DNA from 4 places in the Streptomyces sp. NBC_00442 genome. Region 2 is predicted to be linked to each of the others. Evidence: riboswitches for the same ligand, from Rfam matches in the RefSeq annotation. Region 2 holds a riboswitch; each other region holds the start of a gene.

Region 1 (3,202 bases), 3.1 Mb from region 2:
CTTGCCCGGGGCGTAGCCGGCTTCCTTGATGGCCTCGACGATGAGGTCGAGGGCGGCGCGGTTGGACTCCAGGTTCGGCGCGAAGCCGCCTTCGTCGCCGAGGCCGGTGGAGAGGCCCTTGCGCTTCAGGACGCCCTTGAGCGTGTGGTAGACCTCGGCGCCCCAGCGAAGGGCCTCGGAGAAGGACTCCGCGCCGATCGGGGCGATCATGAACTCCTGGATGTCGACGTTGGAGTCGGCGTGCGACCCACCGTTGAGGATGTTCATCATCGGGACGGGCAGCAGGTGCGCGTTGGGGCCGCCCAGGTAGCGGAACAGCGGCAGGTCGCTGGCCTCGGAGGCGGCGTGCGCGACGGCGAGCGAGACGCCGAGGATGGCGTTGGCGCCGAGCGAGCCCTTGTTGTCCGTGGCGTCCAGGTCGAACATGGCCTGGTCGATCAGGCGCTGCTCGGTGGCGTCGTAGCCGACGAGCTCCGGGCCGATCTGCTCGATGACGGCGAGGACGGCCTTCTCGACACCCTTGCCGCCGTAGCGGTTGGGGTCGCCGTCGCGAAGCTCGATGGCCTCGAAGGCACCGGTGGAGGCGCCGGACGGAACTGCAGCACGGCCGGTGCTGCCGTCGTCGAGGCCGACCTCGACCTCGACCGTGGGGTTGCCTCGGGAGTCCAGGATTTCCCGGGCTACGACGACGTCGATGGACGGCACGAGCATCTCCTTCTGGGATGTGAAGCTAGATGTGACGCAAGCGGTGCAGGGACATGCGGGGTCGCGTTGGCCTTGCGACAAGAGCCTAACCGGCTCCGGGGGTCGCACCAGCCGAGTGCCCGCCTCCTGGGACGAAAAAGGGCCCAAGGGCCCCGATTGCCGGGCAAAGGACCACAAGACTACTGTCCGGTAACAGCGAAAACCCCGGCCCGGCGCGTACGGGGGAATGCGCGCCGGGCCGGGGCGACCTGGGGGTGGGTCAGTCTCAGCCGAGGTGCAGCTTCTGGCCCGGGAAGATCAGGTTCGCGTCCTTGACGATGTTCTTGTTCAGGTCGAACACCTTCTGCCAGCCGCCCTTGACTCCGTTGGCGGTGGCGATGGTGCCGAGGGTGTCGCCGGACTTGACGGTGTACTCGCCGTCGCCCTGCTTGACCGGCTCGCTGCGCTGGGCGCCGCGGCTGGCCGGCGCGGACTCGGTGCGCTCGGACTTCTGCGACTTCTGCTGCGGCTGCGCCTGCTGCTTCGGCTTGGCGGGCTTGGCGGACTTCGCGGACGAACCGGAGGTGTCCACGTCGGCCTTGGCGCCGCCGGAGGTCAGGTTGCCGGCGCCGGCGCAGGACCAGGCACCCGGACCCTGGATGGCGAGCAGCTTCTCGGCGGCGGCTATCTGCTGGCCCTTGGTGGCCAGGTCGGCGCGCGAGGCGTACTGGGTACCACCGGCGGCGGCCCAGGAGGAGTTCGAGAACTGAAGGCCACCGTAGTAACCGTTGCCGGTGTTGATGGACCAGTTGCCGCCGGACTCGCACTGGGCGACGGCGTCCCAGGTCTGCACGGAGGCGGCGGAAGCGGAGCCGGCCGCCATCAGCGGAGCGGCGACGGCGGCACCGGTGACACCGGCCAGCGTGGCGACACGGACGGCCTTGGACGGGCGACGGTGCTTGCCCTTGCCGGAAAGCAGCATGGAGTTCTCCTCACCGACGCCTGCGAGGTGAGCTGTCGGGTTCGGGCGTGAGCTGCCCGGCCGAGCGTCGATGCGCCCGTCTTCACCCCAAGCCGGTTCCGGCAGCTCTGCGAACTGTCGGGCCCGGCACTTACCTTGGGTCCCCCGCTCCTGCCTACGGCGCATAAGCGTCGACTGTTCCCATCGGCCGACGGCAGGATTCGGCGTGCTCGGTCGACGGGGCTCGTGGTGACGAGCGAGTCCGACGAAAACACACGCCCCGCCAATGTTCAAAGACGTACATCGGGGAGAAATCCCCCTTACTTGCGGCCACAGAAGGGATGTTTCCGCAGGTGAGGGGCGGGGCGGACGGACCGGGCAGACAGGACACGCCAGTTGAGGCGAAGAGACCCATGTCTCACTTGCACAGAACGGACATAAACCCGCGAACCAACCCGTGAACTAGCCCTGCTGCGGGGTGGAGTTCGCGGTGGCGTCCGCGGTCGGGGCCGGGGTCGAGGAGGGGGCCGAGGACGGGGTCGCCGGGGCGGCGGGGGCGGCCGTCACATCCTTCAGGTCCAGGCTCTGGCCAGGAAGGATGAGGTCGGGGTCGGTGCCGATCAGGCGCTCGTTGGCGTGGTAGAGCGCGGGCCAGCCGCCCTTGACCTTGTTCGCGTCGGCGATGACGGTCAGGTTGTCGCCGGGGCGGACGGTGTAGGCGCCGTTCGCGGCAGGGGCGTTGCCGGCCTCACGTGAGGCTCCGTCACCCCGTGAGGCGTGCCGCCCCGCGTCGCGGTCGCCGGCGGAGGTGCCCGCGTCACCGGCCGGGCTCGACGCGGTCCCTTCGGCCGGGGCCGACGGCGTGGCGGATCCGGGGGCGGCGCCCGTGCCGTCCTCCGGAGCGGGGGTCCCGCGGTGCTTGCCCGGGTTGGCCGGGGTGGAGGCGGACGGCGTCGGGGACTTGGCGGACCCGCCCGGCTCGGTGGCGCCCGGAGCCGGCGCGGCCGGGGCGGTGGCGCCCGGCGTCGCGGTCGCGTCGGGCGTCCCGGTGGCGGGGGCGGCAGGGGCCGACGGCGCGGACGACGGCGTCCCGTCCGCCGTGTCGGGTACACCCGGGTCGACGTCGGCCGAGCCGCCGCCCTTGTTGAGTCCGGCACCCGTGCCGCAGTCGGCGAAGGCGTTCGGGCCCTTGGCCGCGAGCACCTTCTCGGCGACGGCTATCTGCTGGGCCCGGCTGGCGAGGTCGGGGCGCTGCGCGTACTCGTTGCCGCCGTACGCCTCCCAGGTGGCCTGGGACATCTGCAGCCCGCCGTACAGGCCGTTGCCGAAGTCGGCGCTCCACATCCCACCGGACTCACAGGAGGCGACCTGGTTCCAGGTGCCGGCGTCCGCGGCGCTCGCGCCGGTCGCGGCGAGCAGCGGAAGCGCGAGGGCGGATCCGGTCACTCCTGCCGCGACGACGAGGGCGGGTGCCTGACGGGGTCGACGATGCCGTCCATTCCCGGAGCGCATGTATAAGGCCTTCCGTGTGACTGCTGAGCCGAATGAACGGTGAAC
Region 2 (3,202 bases):
GCAGCTCTCCAAGGAGCTCTTCCCCGCCACCGCGCGCATCTCCCGGCCCCGCCAGGGCACCGAGGAGACGGTCGCCGCGATCGACGCGGCCGCGGTGCGTGCCTTCTACGAGGCGTACGTGCGTCCCGCCACGGCCGTCACCGTCGTCGTCGGCGATCTGTCGGGCACCGACCTCGACGCGATCCTCGCGGACACCCTGGGCGCCTGGACCGGCAACACCGCGAAGGCGCGCCCCGTCCCGCCGATCACCGCCGACGACAGGGGCAGGGTCGTCATCGTGGACCGCCCCGGCGCGGTCCAGACGCAGCTGCTCATCGGTCGCATCGGCCCCGACCGCCACGACCGGGTCTGGGCGGCCCAGGTGCTCGGCACGTACTGCCTGGGCGGCACCCTGACCTCGCGCCTGGACCGCGTGCTGCGCGAGGAGAAGGGCTACACCTACGGGGTGCGTTCCTTCGGCCAGGTGCTGCGCTCGGGGCCGGAGGGCGGCGCCGCGATGCTCGCCATCAGCGGCTCGGTCGACACCCCGAACACCGGGCCCGCCCTGGACGACCTGTGGAAGGTGCTGCGCAAGCTCGCCGCCGAGGGTCTGACGGACGCGGAGCGCGAGAGCGCCGTGCAGAACCTGGTGGGTGTCGCGCCCCTCAAGTACGAGACCGCGGCGGCGGTCGCGGCGACCCTCGCCGACCAGGTCGAGCAGTTCCTGCCGGACGACTACCAGGCCCAGCTGTACGCGCAGCTCGCGGAGACCGGCACCGTGGAGGCGACGGCGGCCGTCGTCAACGCCTTCCCGGCCGACCGGCTCGTCACGGTGCTCGTGGGCGACGCGGCGCAGATCGCGGAGCCGGTGCGGGCGCTCGGAATCGGTGAAGTGAGCGTCGTCACGGGCTGATTGACGCGTCGTCGAGCCCCGTACTTCCGGGGCATACGGGACCCCGGTGGCGCACGCGCCTCCGGGGTCCCCCCATATGTCCGGTTTATTGGAGAGGTTGCCTGTCTGTCATGTGGCGTGCGCAACAAAAACCGGCGTCTGTTTGGTGATTGAAAGATCAGCCGTCTAGCGTCAATCGCGCTGTCCGTCACCACCCGTCGCAGCCGCGGCACCGGACAGTGATCGCCGAGTCCCCGATGGCGCGAGCCAGGGGAGCCGGGGACCCACTCAGTCCCTGGGGTGAATCGGACGCCCCCGCCCGCGGGGGAGCCCGTAGGAGACCTTCCTGCTCCGAACCCGTCAGCTAACCCGGTAGGCGAGATGGAAGGAAAGGACACCGCCGCTCCATGGCGTTCACCCGTGCCACCGGGAAACATCGCGCGCCCAGCCGGATGACGCGCCGCAGCGCGAACATCGCGGGCATCGCCACCCTCGCCACCGCCGGAGTCGTAGGCACCCTCGCCTCCCCGGCCGTCGCCGCCCCGAGCACCACCACCGACACCGGCCTCACCCAGGCCATCGTCATCGGCGACACCCTCGCCGACCAGCTCGGCGCCCAGGCCGACGCGCAGAAGCAGGCGGCCGCGAAGGCCAAGGCGAAGGCGGAGGCCGAAGCCGAGGCCAAGCGCAGGGCCGAGCAGCGCGCCCAGGAGGCCCGCGAGGCCAAGGAGCGCGCCGCGCGCGAGGCCGAGCGCAAGCGCCTCAACACGTTTGTCGCCCCCATAGCCAACAGCTATGTGTCCACGGGCTACAAGACCGGCGGATCGCTGTGGTCCTCCGGCAGCCACACGGGCATCGACTTCCACGCGGGCATCGGCACCCCGGTGCACGCCGTGGGTCTGGGCACCGTCGTGGAGGCCGGCGCGGGCGGCGCGTACGGCAACAACGTCGTGATCAAGATGCACGACGGCACGTACACGCAGTACGGCCACCTCTCGGTCATCCAGGTCTCCGTCGGCCAGTCCGTGGAGCCCGGCACCCAGATCGCCCTCTCGGGCAACACCGGCAATACCACCGGCCCGCACCTCCACTTCGAGGCCCGCACCGGCCCGGAGTACGGCTCGGACATCGACCCGATCGCCTACCTGCGGTCGCACGGCGTGAGCGTCTGAGGCGCCTCGGCCTCCGCGCACACCGAAGACCCCCGGCATCGCGCCGGGGGTCTTCGCCGTTGGCCCGAAGGCGTCCGCGGGTCCCGGCCGTCATCCGGAAGTAACACGGCGTCGATACAGTCGCCGCTCGGGCGTCGCCCGACCGCGATCCGGCGGGAATCCAGGCGGAGGTTCGGACGTGCGTGTTCCGGCGCATTCCATCGGCGCGGCGATCCGCGACGACATCGTCTCGGGCGTTTTCGAGCCCGGCCGCAGACTCGCCGAAGAAGCCCTCGCGCGCCGTTACGGGGTGTCCCGCGTCCCGGTCCGCGAGGCCCTGCGCACGCTGGAGTCCGAGGGGTTCGTCACCACCCGCAGACACGTCGGCGCCCATGTCGCCGAACTCACCGACCGCGAGGCCGCCGACCTCCTCGAACTGCGCCTGTTCCTGGAGCCGTTGGCCGCGGCGCGGGCCGCCCAACGCCGCGACGAGGCCCATCTCCGGGTGCTGAGCGGCCTGGTGAGGCTGGGTCAGGGGCGGGCGGGCCGCGGCCGGGGGGAGGATCCGCGCTCCTTGTGGGGCTGGTTCCACGAGACGCTGGCCCAGGCCTCCGCGAGCCCCGGACTCATCGCGCTGCTCGCGCAGTTGCGGCACAAGGTCGCCTGGATGTACGTCGTCGAACCGCCGGCCCGCCCGGCCGAGGCATGGGCCCTGCTCGGCGCGATCACCGACGCGGTGGCCCGGCACGACGCCGAACGCGCCCGTGCCCTCACGGCCCAGCACGCCGAGCGCTCCCTGCCGGCCCACCGGCTGCGCCGCCCCGCGCCGCCGCGGCACGGCGCCAGCACCGCGGACGCCCGCGCGTAAGGGCCACGCCGGACAGGCCGTACCCGGACAGGCCGTACCCGGACAGGCCGTACTCGGACAGGCCGTACTCGGACAGGCCGTACTCGGACAGGCCGTACTCGGACAGGCCGTACCCGGACGACAAGCCGTACCCGGGCAAGCCGTATATGAACAGCCGACACCGAGGGAGCGGCGGCATTCCGGCGCCCGGAACGTGCGGGCGCGCAGGAAGACGAAAGGACCGCCGGGCCCGGATCCGGGTCCCGCGGTCCTCCGATGTGCTGCCGGCCGGCTCAGACGGTCTCGGGGAGTTCCTCAAGACCCTCGGCGACC
Region 3 (3,202 bases), 5.8 Mb from region 2:
GGCCCGCCGGGCGTGGCGGATCGGCCCTGCTGGCTGTCCTGGGCGTGCACGTGAACCCCTTTGGTGGTGGGACGCGATGTCCGGCCGTACGTGCATATCACCGTGGGGGTACGCCGGTGAAGGTACGGAAGGGCAGCCGCAGGGGCACCGACGGGGCGCTCGCGGTGTGATGGGCGAAGAGCGTCACCGCGCCACGGACCCGTCCAACTGGATTCGCCTCAGCGGTGATTGATGTCGGTCTCCGGGGGCGGTGCGAACGGCGCGGTGAGCGCCGCCTCCTCGACCGTCGCGACCGGACGGACCAGCGCGTCGAGCCCACCCGCGGCGAGCACCCGCAGATGCCATGGCCGTACGCACACCACGCCGAGCCGGCCGCCGCGCTCCCGGATCCTGCGGTGCGCCCGGAAGAGCAGCGTGAGGACGGCACAGTCGAAGAATTCCACGGGCCGCAGGTCCACGACCACGCGGGCGCCGGGCGGCTGGGTGGCCGCGTCGAGATGCACCCGTACGTCGGGGGCGCTGGCCAGGTCGACGGTGCCGTGGACCTCGACGACCGTGACTCCCCGGACCAGATGGGTACGGGCGTGGCGGCACCGCTCCGGAAGCAGGCCGGGCGGGAGCGGCACGGGGGCCGAGACGGACGGCCGAGCGGTGGTTCCCATGGCAGCTCCCGGTCCAGCAAGGGCCCCCGGGGGGTGCGGGGGGGCACGGTAATCGGGCAGTCACCGTGGTCCGGGTGACGCCTTACCACCCTAGGAACAAGCACGCCTGCAGAAACGTGCAGCCTTGAGATTGTTCATCCCGGCGGGTGAACCGAAGTTGCGCCGCCGCCGCGCGGAGGCCCGACGGTACGGCCGGACGCCCTCCTCACGTCGAGGGCGTCCGGCCGTCTTGCGTGTTCGGTCCGCGGCAGCGGGCTCAGTAGGCGCCGAAGACGTTGTCGATCGAGCCGTAGGTCTTGGCGGCGTAGTTGCACGCCGCGGTGATGTTGGCGATCGGGTCGTAGAGGTCCGTGGAGGTGCCGGGCACGTGGAAGGCGGTGAACGTGGGCTGGATGACCTGGAGGAGTCCCTTGGAGGGGGTTCCGGCCACCGCGTTGGAGTCCCAGTTGTTGATCGCCATGGGGTTGCCCGAGGACTCCCGCATGACGTTGCGGTAGATGCCGTCGTAGGTGCCGGGGATGCCCTGCTGGGCCATGATGGCGAGCGACTGCTTGATCCAGCCGTCGAGGTTGTTGGTGTAGGAGGCCGTGCTCGCCGTGGTGAGGGTGGCCGGGCGCGCGGAGCGGTCGGCCCGGTCGGCCGAGGCGTCGCGCGCGGTCGTGGCGGCGGCCGGGGCCGGGCCACCGACGGTGAGCCTGATGCCGGGGCGGATCACGGCGGGGTTGCTGCCGATGACGCTCCGGTTGTCCTGGTACAGCTGCTTCCAGCCACCGCTCACCTTGAGGGCGTCGGCGATCCGGGAGAGCGAGTCGCCCGAGACGACGTCGTAGCTCAGGGGAGCCGCCTTCACCGCCGTGACCGACTTGGCGGCCGCGGCGACGCTCGCCACCGTGGCGGTGTGGACCGACGCGGGCGCGGCGGCGGCCGTGGTCGCGCCGATCACCGGCATGGCGAGTACGGCGCCGCCCGTACCGGCGACGGCGAGGCCCCGGCTGAACGAGCGGGACTTGGGGCGGCGGTGCTTGCCCTTTGCAGGCATGGTTTTTTCCTCTCCGTCGCCTGCGAGGTGAGCTGTCGGGTTCGGACGGGAGATGTCCGGCCGCGATGCACGCGACTTCACCCCAGCCGTTCCGGAAATCCGGACCGGCGGCTTACCTGGGTCCCCCGCTCCTGCCCTACGTGTCTGGGAGGTACCGGACGGTGGCAGGATTCGGCGTTCCATCCGGATTGACGGTGAACGTAAACGAAGGGGCCGAGCGGAAACAAGGCCAGAATTCATTGCGCATGATCCGGAATATTGATCCACGGAAATCCATGCCCCTGGGACACCCCCGCCGAATCCGTCAACTCTCTTGAAAATGAACCCGAATGACCCTGGGGAGCTTTCCTGACAGCCCGTCGGGCGAGTGACCCAATTCACTCGGCCATCCGGGAACCGAACGCCGTATTAGCAAAAGCGGCGAGGCCCACCCATTAGTCCCAATATGGACATTTCTCGGCGCGCGACGGTAAATCCCATAATGCTCCATTTCGGACACTAGGGACTTTTGTGTGCGCAGCCGACCGAGGGAGGGTGGGGGGGCTTCGCTCCGACGATCTCTGCGCGAGGTCTGCGCGAGGTCTGCGCTAGGTCTGCGCGGACTCGGTGGTGGCCATGGCCAGGGAGGGCCAGACGTCTCCTACCCCCGCCTTCCCGCCTTCTGGAGCACCGCGCCCCGCACCACACCGCATGCCGTCACGGACCCCCTCACACGGGGGAAGGGTCCTGGCGGCGGATCAGACGGCCTGAGACCATGGGCAATTCGGCGCCGCAGGGTCACCGCCGTTGGCTTGTCCCGCACAACTCGCGCCCCGACCAAGGAAGAACATGAACGACATCGCTGAATTCAAGAACATTCCGCCGACCACGCTCGCCGATCTCCTCGGGCGCAAGCAGGTCATGGATATCGGAATTCGCCCTTTGTGGTCACCGGTTCCGCGGGTCGCCGGTCCCGCATTCACCGTTCGGTGTCCTGCGGGTGACAACCTCATGCTGCACGCGGCCATTCACCGCGCCGAGCCCGGTTCGGTCATCGTCGTCGAATCGGGCGACCTGGACTACGCGCTCGCCGGCGGAAACGTGTGCGCCGTCGCCCAACGCCGGGGCATCGCGGCCTTCGTGGCCGACGGAGTCATTCGCGATCTCGCAGAGGTACGCGAGTTGGGCTTCCCCGTCTTCGCCCGTGGCGTCATTCCCGTGCCGGGCGCCAAGAAGGCCGTCGAGCCGCTCAACGTGCCGGTGCTCTGCGGCGGAGTGCGCGTGAGTCCGGGCGATGTCGTGGTGGCCGACGAGGAGGGCGTCGTGGTCACGCCGCACGCCCGCAGGGAGCAGGTGCTCGTCGACGCGCGGCGCAAACTGGCCAAGGAGGCCGACGAGTCGCTCGACGCGTGGGAAGCGGCGCACCGCAGCCGCATCGACGTCATCCTGAGCGAAGGCGGATTCGAAGACTGAAGGGCGGTCAGGGTTGAGGGGCAGCACTCAACCACCGTGCACGCGGCGC
Region 4 (3,202 bases), 2.0 Mb from region 2:
CACCTGCACGATGAGTGAGCACACGGAAACGGCTGCTGCGGGTCGGCGGCGTACGGGAGCAGCGGCGCGGCGGGATGTGCCTGCCGTGCCGCTGCTCCCGCTCGTCCTCTGCGCCCTCGGCGTCCTCTGCGCGCTGGTCCTGAGCGGGTGCCGGGAACCGGGCGGGACCATGCCCGTGTCCGTGCCCCTCACCGTCGAGATGGTGCCCGCCCGGCCCTCGACGCTCCCCGCGGGGTGCCGCCTCAACCGCGGCGGCTGGGCGGAGCTGCCCTGCGTACCCGATCAGGACGCCCACCACCGCCACACCAGAGGAAGCTGCGCCCGGGGCCGCCCGGGACCCCACCGGTGCCGGCTGCGTTGACGACCCGAGGGGCCCGCGCGGCCGGGCCGGCACCCCGTTGGGCGCGCCCGAGTCGCCATCGGGCTCGGCAGGGGCCAGTCTGGACTGGTGCGGCAGCGAGCAGAAGGCGAAGGGCGCCTGGTACGGGCGCTACCCGTGCTCCTGGTTCTCGTGGGCTTCGCCTTCGATGCCTCCACCCCGCCCGAGCTGACCGCCGCCGCGCTGTTCGCGGGCGCGCCGGTCGCCGCGGCCCCGTTCTACTCGGAGCGTGGCACCGCGGCCGTCGGGCTCGGTTCGGTCGCCGCCGTCGTGGCGCTCTGGTTCATACACGACCTCCCCGACCTCGGCGAAGGCGCGAGCGAACTGTTCACCGTGCTCACGGTGAGCGCACTCGCCCTCGTCATCAACCGCATCCTGCGCCGCAGCGGCGAACAGCTGGCATCGGCCCGGGTCATCGCGGAGACCGCGCAGCGCGCCGTGCTGCCCACGCCCGCGTCCCGCATCGGCGGACTGCACGTGGCAGCGCGGTACGAGGCCGCTCAGGCGGACGCCTTCATCGGCGGGGACCTCTTCGCCGTGCAGGAAACCCCGTACGGGGTCCGGCTCATCGTGGGCGATGTCCGTGGCAAGGGACTCCAGGCGGTGGAGGCCGTCGCCGTGGTGATCGGCGCGTTCCGGGAGGCCGCCGAGCAGGAGTCCTCCCTGGAGGCGGTGACCCAGCGCCTGGAGCGGGCGCTGGCCCGCGAGGGCACCCGGCGCGACCGGCTCGACGCCGTCGAGGGGTTCACCACGGCGCTGCTCGCCGAGATCCCGCGCGGCGACGGCACCGTACGCCTGGTGAACCGGGGCCACCCCGAGCCGTTCCTGCTCCACCCGGACGGATCCCTCGACGCGGTCATGCCGGCCGAGCCCGCGCTGCCGCTCGGCATGTCGGACCTCGGTGTGTGGCCGGACCGCGCCGAAGTCCGCCCCTTCCCGGCCGGCACGACGCTGCTGCTCTACACCGACGGGCTCTCCGAGGCGCGCGACGACCGGGGGGTGTTCTACAACCCCGGCGCGCGTCTGCGGGGCGCCATCTTCCCGGGGCCCGACGAGGTGCTGGACGCGCTCGTCGACGACGTACGCCGCTACACCGGCGGCGGCGCGAGCGACGACATGGCGCTGCTCGCGGTGGCCCGCCCGGCCGAAGGGCAGCCCGACCGGCGCCGCACGGTGAAGATCGTGAAGTAGGGGAGGCGGCACGGGGGCGGGCGTTCACCGCGGGCGGGTGTTCACCGTGGGTGCCCGAAAGGTCTCGCTGCGCATAACAATTGACACACCGTCAGGATGTGGATGTTTAAGCGAGCGTGACGGAGGAGACAGTGAGGGGCCGTCAACTGGCCCGGTTTGCCCCGGCAATCGCCGCTAAGTCCGGGCCAAGGTCGTTAACGATCAGTGGGAACGGCTTGGAATCCGGTCCCGCTGTCTATTAACGTTCGATAACGCAGCGCGGCCGTCCCAGCCGCCGCAAAGGCGGCACCGTGCGCATGCGCCGAATCCCGAAAGGGAACCGGGGAACCACCAACTTGGGGTGAATCGGACGTCCGTCATGGGCGCTCGTAGGAGACCTTCCTGCTCCGAACCCTCCCCCCGGGCCTCAAGGGCCAGGGGGGATCCCCACCGCTACCGGTAGGCGGAGACGGAAGGAAAGGAGCGCCTCTCCATGGCGTCCAACGAGCCTGCCCTCGACACCCCCGCCCCCTCCGCGGTGCTGTACGGGGACGCGCCCGGCGAGGACGAGAGCTGGGAGGAGTGGGACCCGACCGAGGAGTCCGTACGACCGCTCCGGGGCCGGCACAGAGTCGCCAAGCAGCGCGGCGGGCTCGCCCGCAGCTCCACCGTCCTGGGGGTCGGTGTCATCGCGGCGGTCGGCGCCGGCGGCATGGCCACCGCGCAGACCAAGCCCCCGGTCTCCATATCCCTGCCCGACTCCCTCACGGACAACCTGCCCGACCTCGGCTCGCTGCCGGGCGTGGGCAGCCTCGTCCCGCACGGCGGCGGGAATGGGGGCGCGGCCGACGCCGCGGACGCGGACGGCCACGAGACCGCGGCGGCCAGGGCCGACCGGAGGTTCGCCGCCGCGCCACTGAGCATGGCCGGGCTCACCACCACCGAGGCCGAGGCGGGCGCCACCGACGCGGGGGAGGCGCTGCGCGCCCGCATCCTGCGGCAGGCCGAGCAGCAGAGGGCCGGGGCCGTCGCCGAGGCGAAGGCGGCCGCCGAGAAGGCCGCGGCGGAGAAGGCGGCCGCGGAGGCCAGGGCCAAGCAGGACGCCGCCGAGGCCAAGGCCGCGGCCGAGAAGAAGGCGGCGGACGAGGCCGCGGCGAAGAAGGCGGAGGCGGAGCGGCTGGCCGTGCTGGCCGCCGCGTACTCCCTGCCGGTCGGCTCGTACACCCTCACCTCCACGTTCGGCGAGGCCGGTTCGATGTGGTCCTCGGGCCACCACACCGGCCTCGACTTCGCGGCGCCGACGGGCACGCCGCTCAAGGCGGTCCACTCCGGGACGGTCAAGTCGGCGGGATGGGCGGGTGCGTACGGGTATCGCACGGTCATCACGCTGGATGACGGCAGCGAGCTCTGGTACTGCCACCAGTCGTCGCTCGCGGTGAGCGTGGGGCAGAAGGTGTCGACGGGGGACGTGATCGGGCGCGTCGGCGCGACCGGGAACGTGACGGGCCCGCACCTCCACCTGGAGGTGCACACCCCGTCCGGCACGGGCATCGACCCCATGACGTGGCTCCAGTCCAAGGGGCTGCATCCCTGAGGGGGCGACCCCCAGGGGTCCGGGGCGGAACTCCGGGGGATTTCGGTGAGTGGAATTCG

What was found. A riboswitch is a leader RNA that binds a small molecule or an ion and turns the genes downstream of it on or off. The one in region 2 is predicted to bind cyclic di-AMP.
Region 1: linked by a shared signal. The riboswitch ahead of OG432_RS20570 (transglycosylase family protein) and the one ahead of OG432_RS06640 (M23 family metallopeptidase) in region 2 are both predicted to bind cyclic di-AMP.
Region 3: linked by a shared signal. The riboswitch ahead of OG432_RS32970 (LysM peptidoglycan-binding domain-containing protein) and the one ahead of OG432_RS06640 (M23 family metallopeptidase) in region 2 are both predicted to bind cyclic di-AMP.
Region 4: linked by a shared signal. The riboswitch ahead of OG432_RS15520 (M23 family metallopeptidase) and the one ahead of OG432_RS06640 (M23 family metallopeptidase) in region 2 are both predicted to bind cyclic di-AMP.

The regions. Positions count from the first base shown of each region.
Region 1 covers NZ_CP107918.1:4,591,035-4,594,236, reverse strand. Annotated here, with positions in the region: gene eno (phosphopyruvate hydratase) at 1-711, opposite strand, end outside; gene OG432_RS20570 (transglycosylase family protein) at 971-1,666, opposite strand; cyclic di-AMP (ydaO/yuaA leader) riboswitch at 1,669-1,838, opposite strand; gene OG432_RS20565 (transglycosylase family protein) at 2,108-3,157, opposite strand.
Region 2 covers NZ_CP107918.1:1,491,796-1,494,997, reverse strand. Annotated here, with positions in the region: gene OG432_RS06645 (M16 family metallopeptidase) at 1-892, shown strand, start outside; cyclic di-AMP (ydaO/yuaA leader) riboswitch at 1,106-1,264, shown strand; gene OG432_RS06640 (M23 family metallopeptidase) at 1,279-2,043, shown strand; gene OG432_RS06635 (GntR family transcriptional regulator) at 2,222-2,890, shown strand; gene OG432_RS06630 (HPr family phosphocarrier protein) at 3,163-3,202, opposite strand, start outside.
Region 3 covers NZ_CP107918.1:7,326,308-7,329,509, reverse strand. Annotated here, with positions in the region: gene OG432_RS32980 (eCIS core domain-containing protein) at 1-50, opposite strand, end outside; gene OG432_RS32975 (anti-sigma factor antagonist) at 219-662, opposite strand; gene OG432_RS32970 (LysM peptidoglycan-binding domain-containing protein) at 919-1,701, opposite strand; cyclic di-AMP (ydaO/yuaA leader) riboswitch at 1,704-1,888, opposite strand; gene OG432_RS32965 (RraA family protein) at 2,530-3,153, shown strand.
Region 4 covers NZ_CP107918.1:3,442,463-3,445,664, reverse strand. Annotated here, with positions in the region: gene OG432_RS15525 (PP2C family protein-serine/threonine phosphatase) at 449-1,570, shown strand; cyclic di-AMP (ydaO/yuaA leader) riboswitch at 1,860-2,030, shown strand; gene OG432_RS15520 (M23 family metallopeptidase) at 2,043-3,143, shown strand.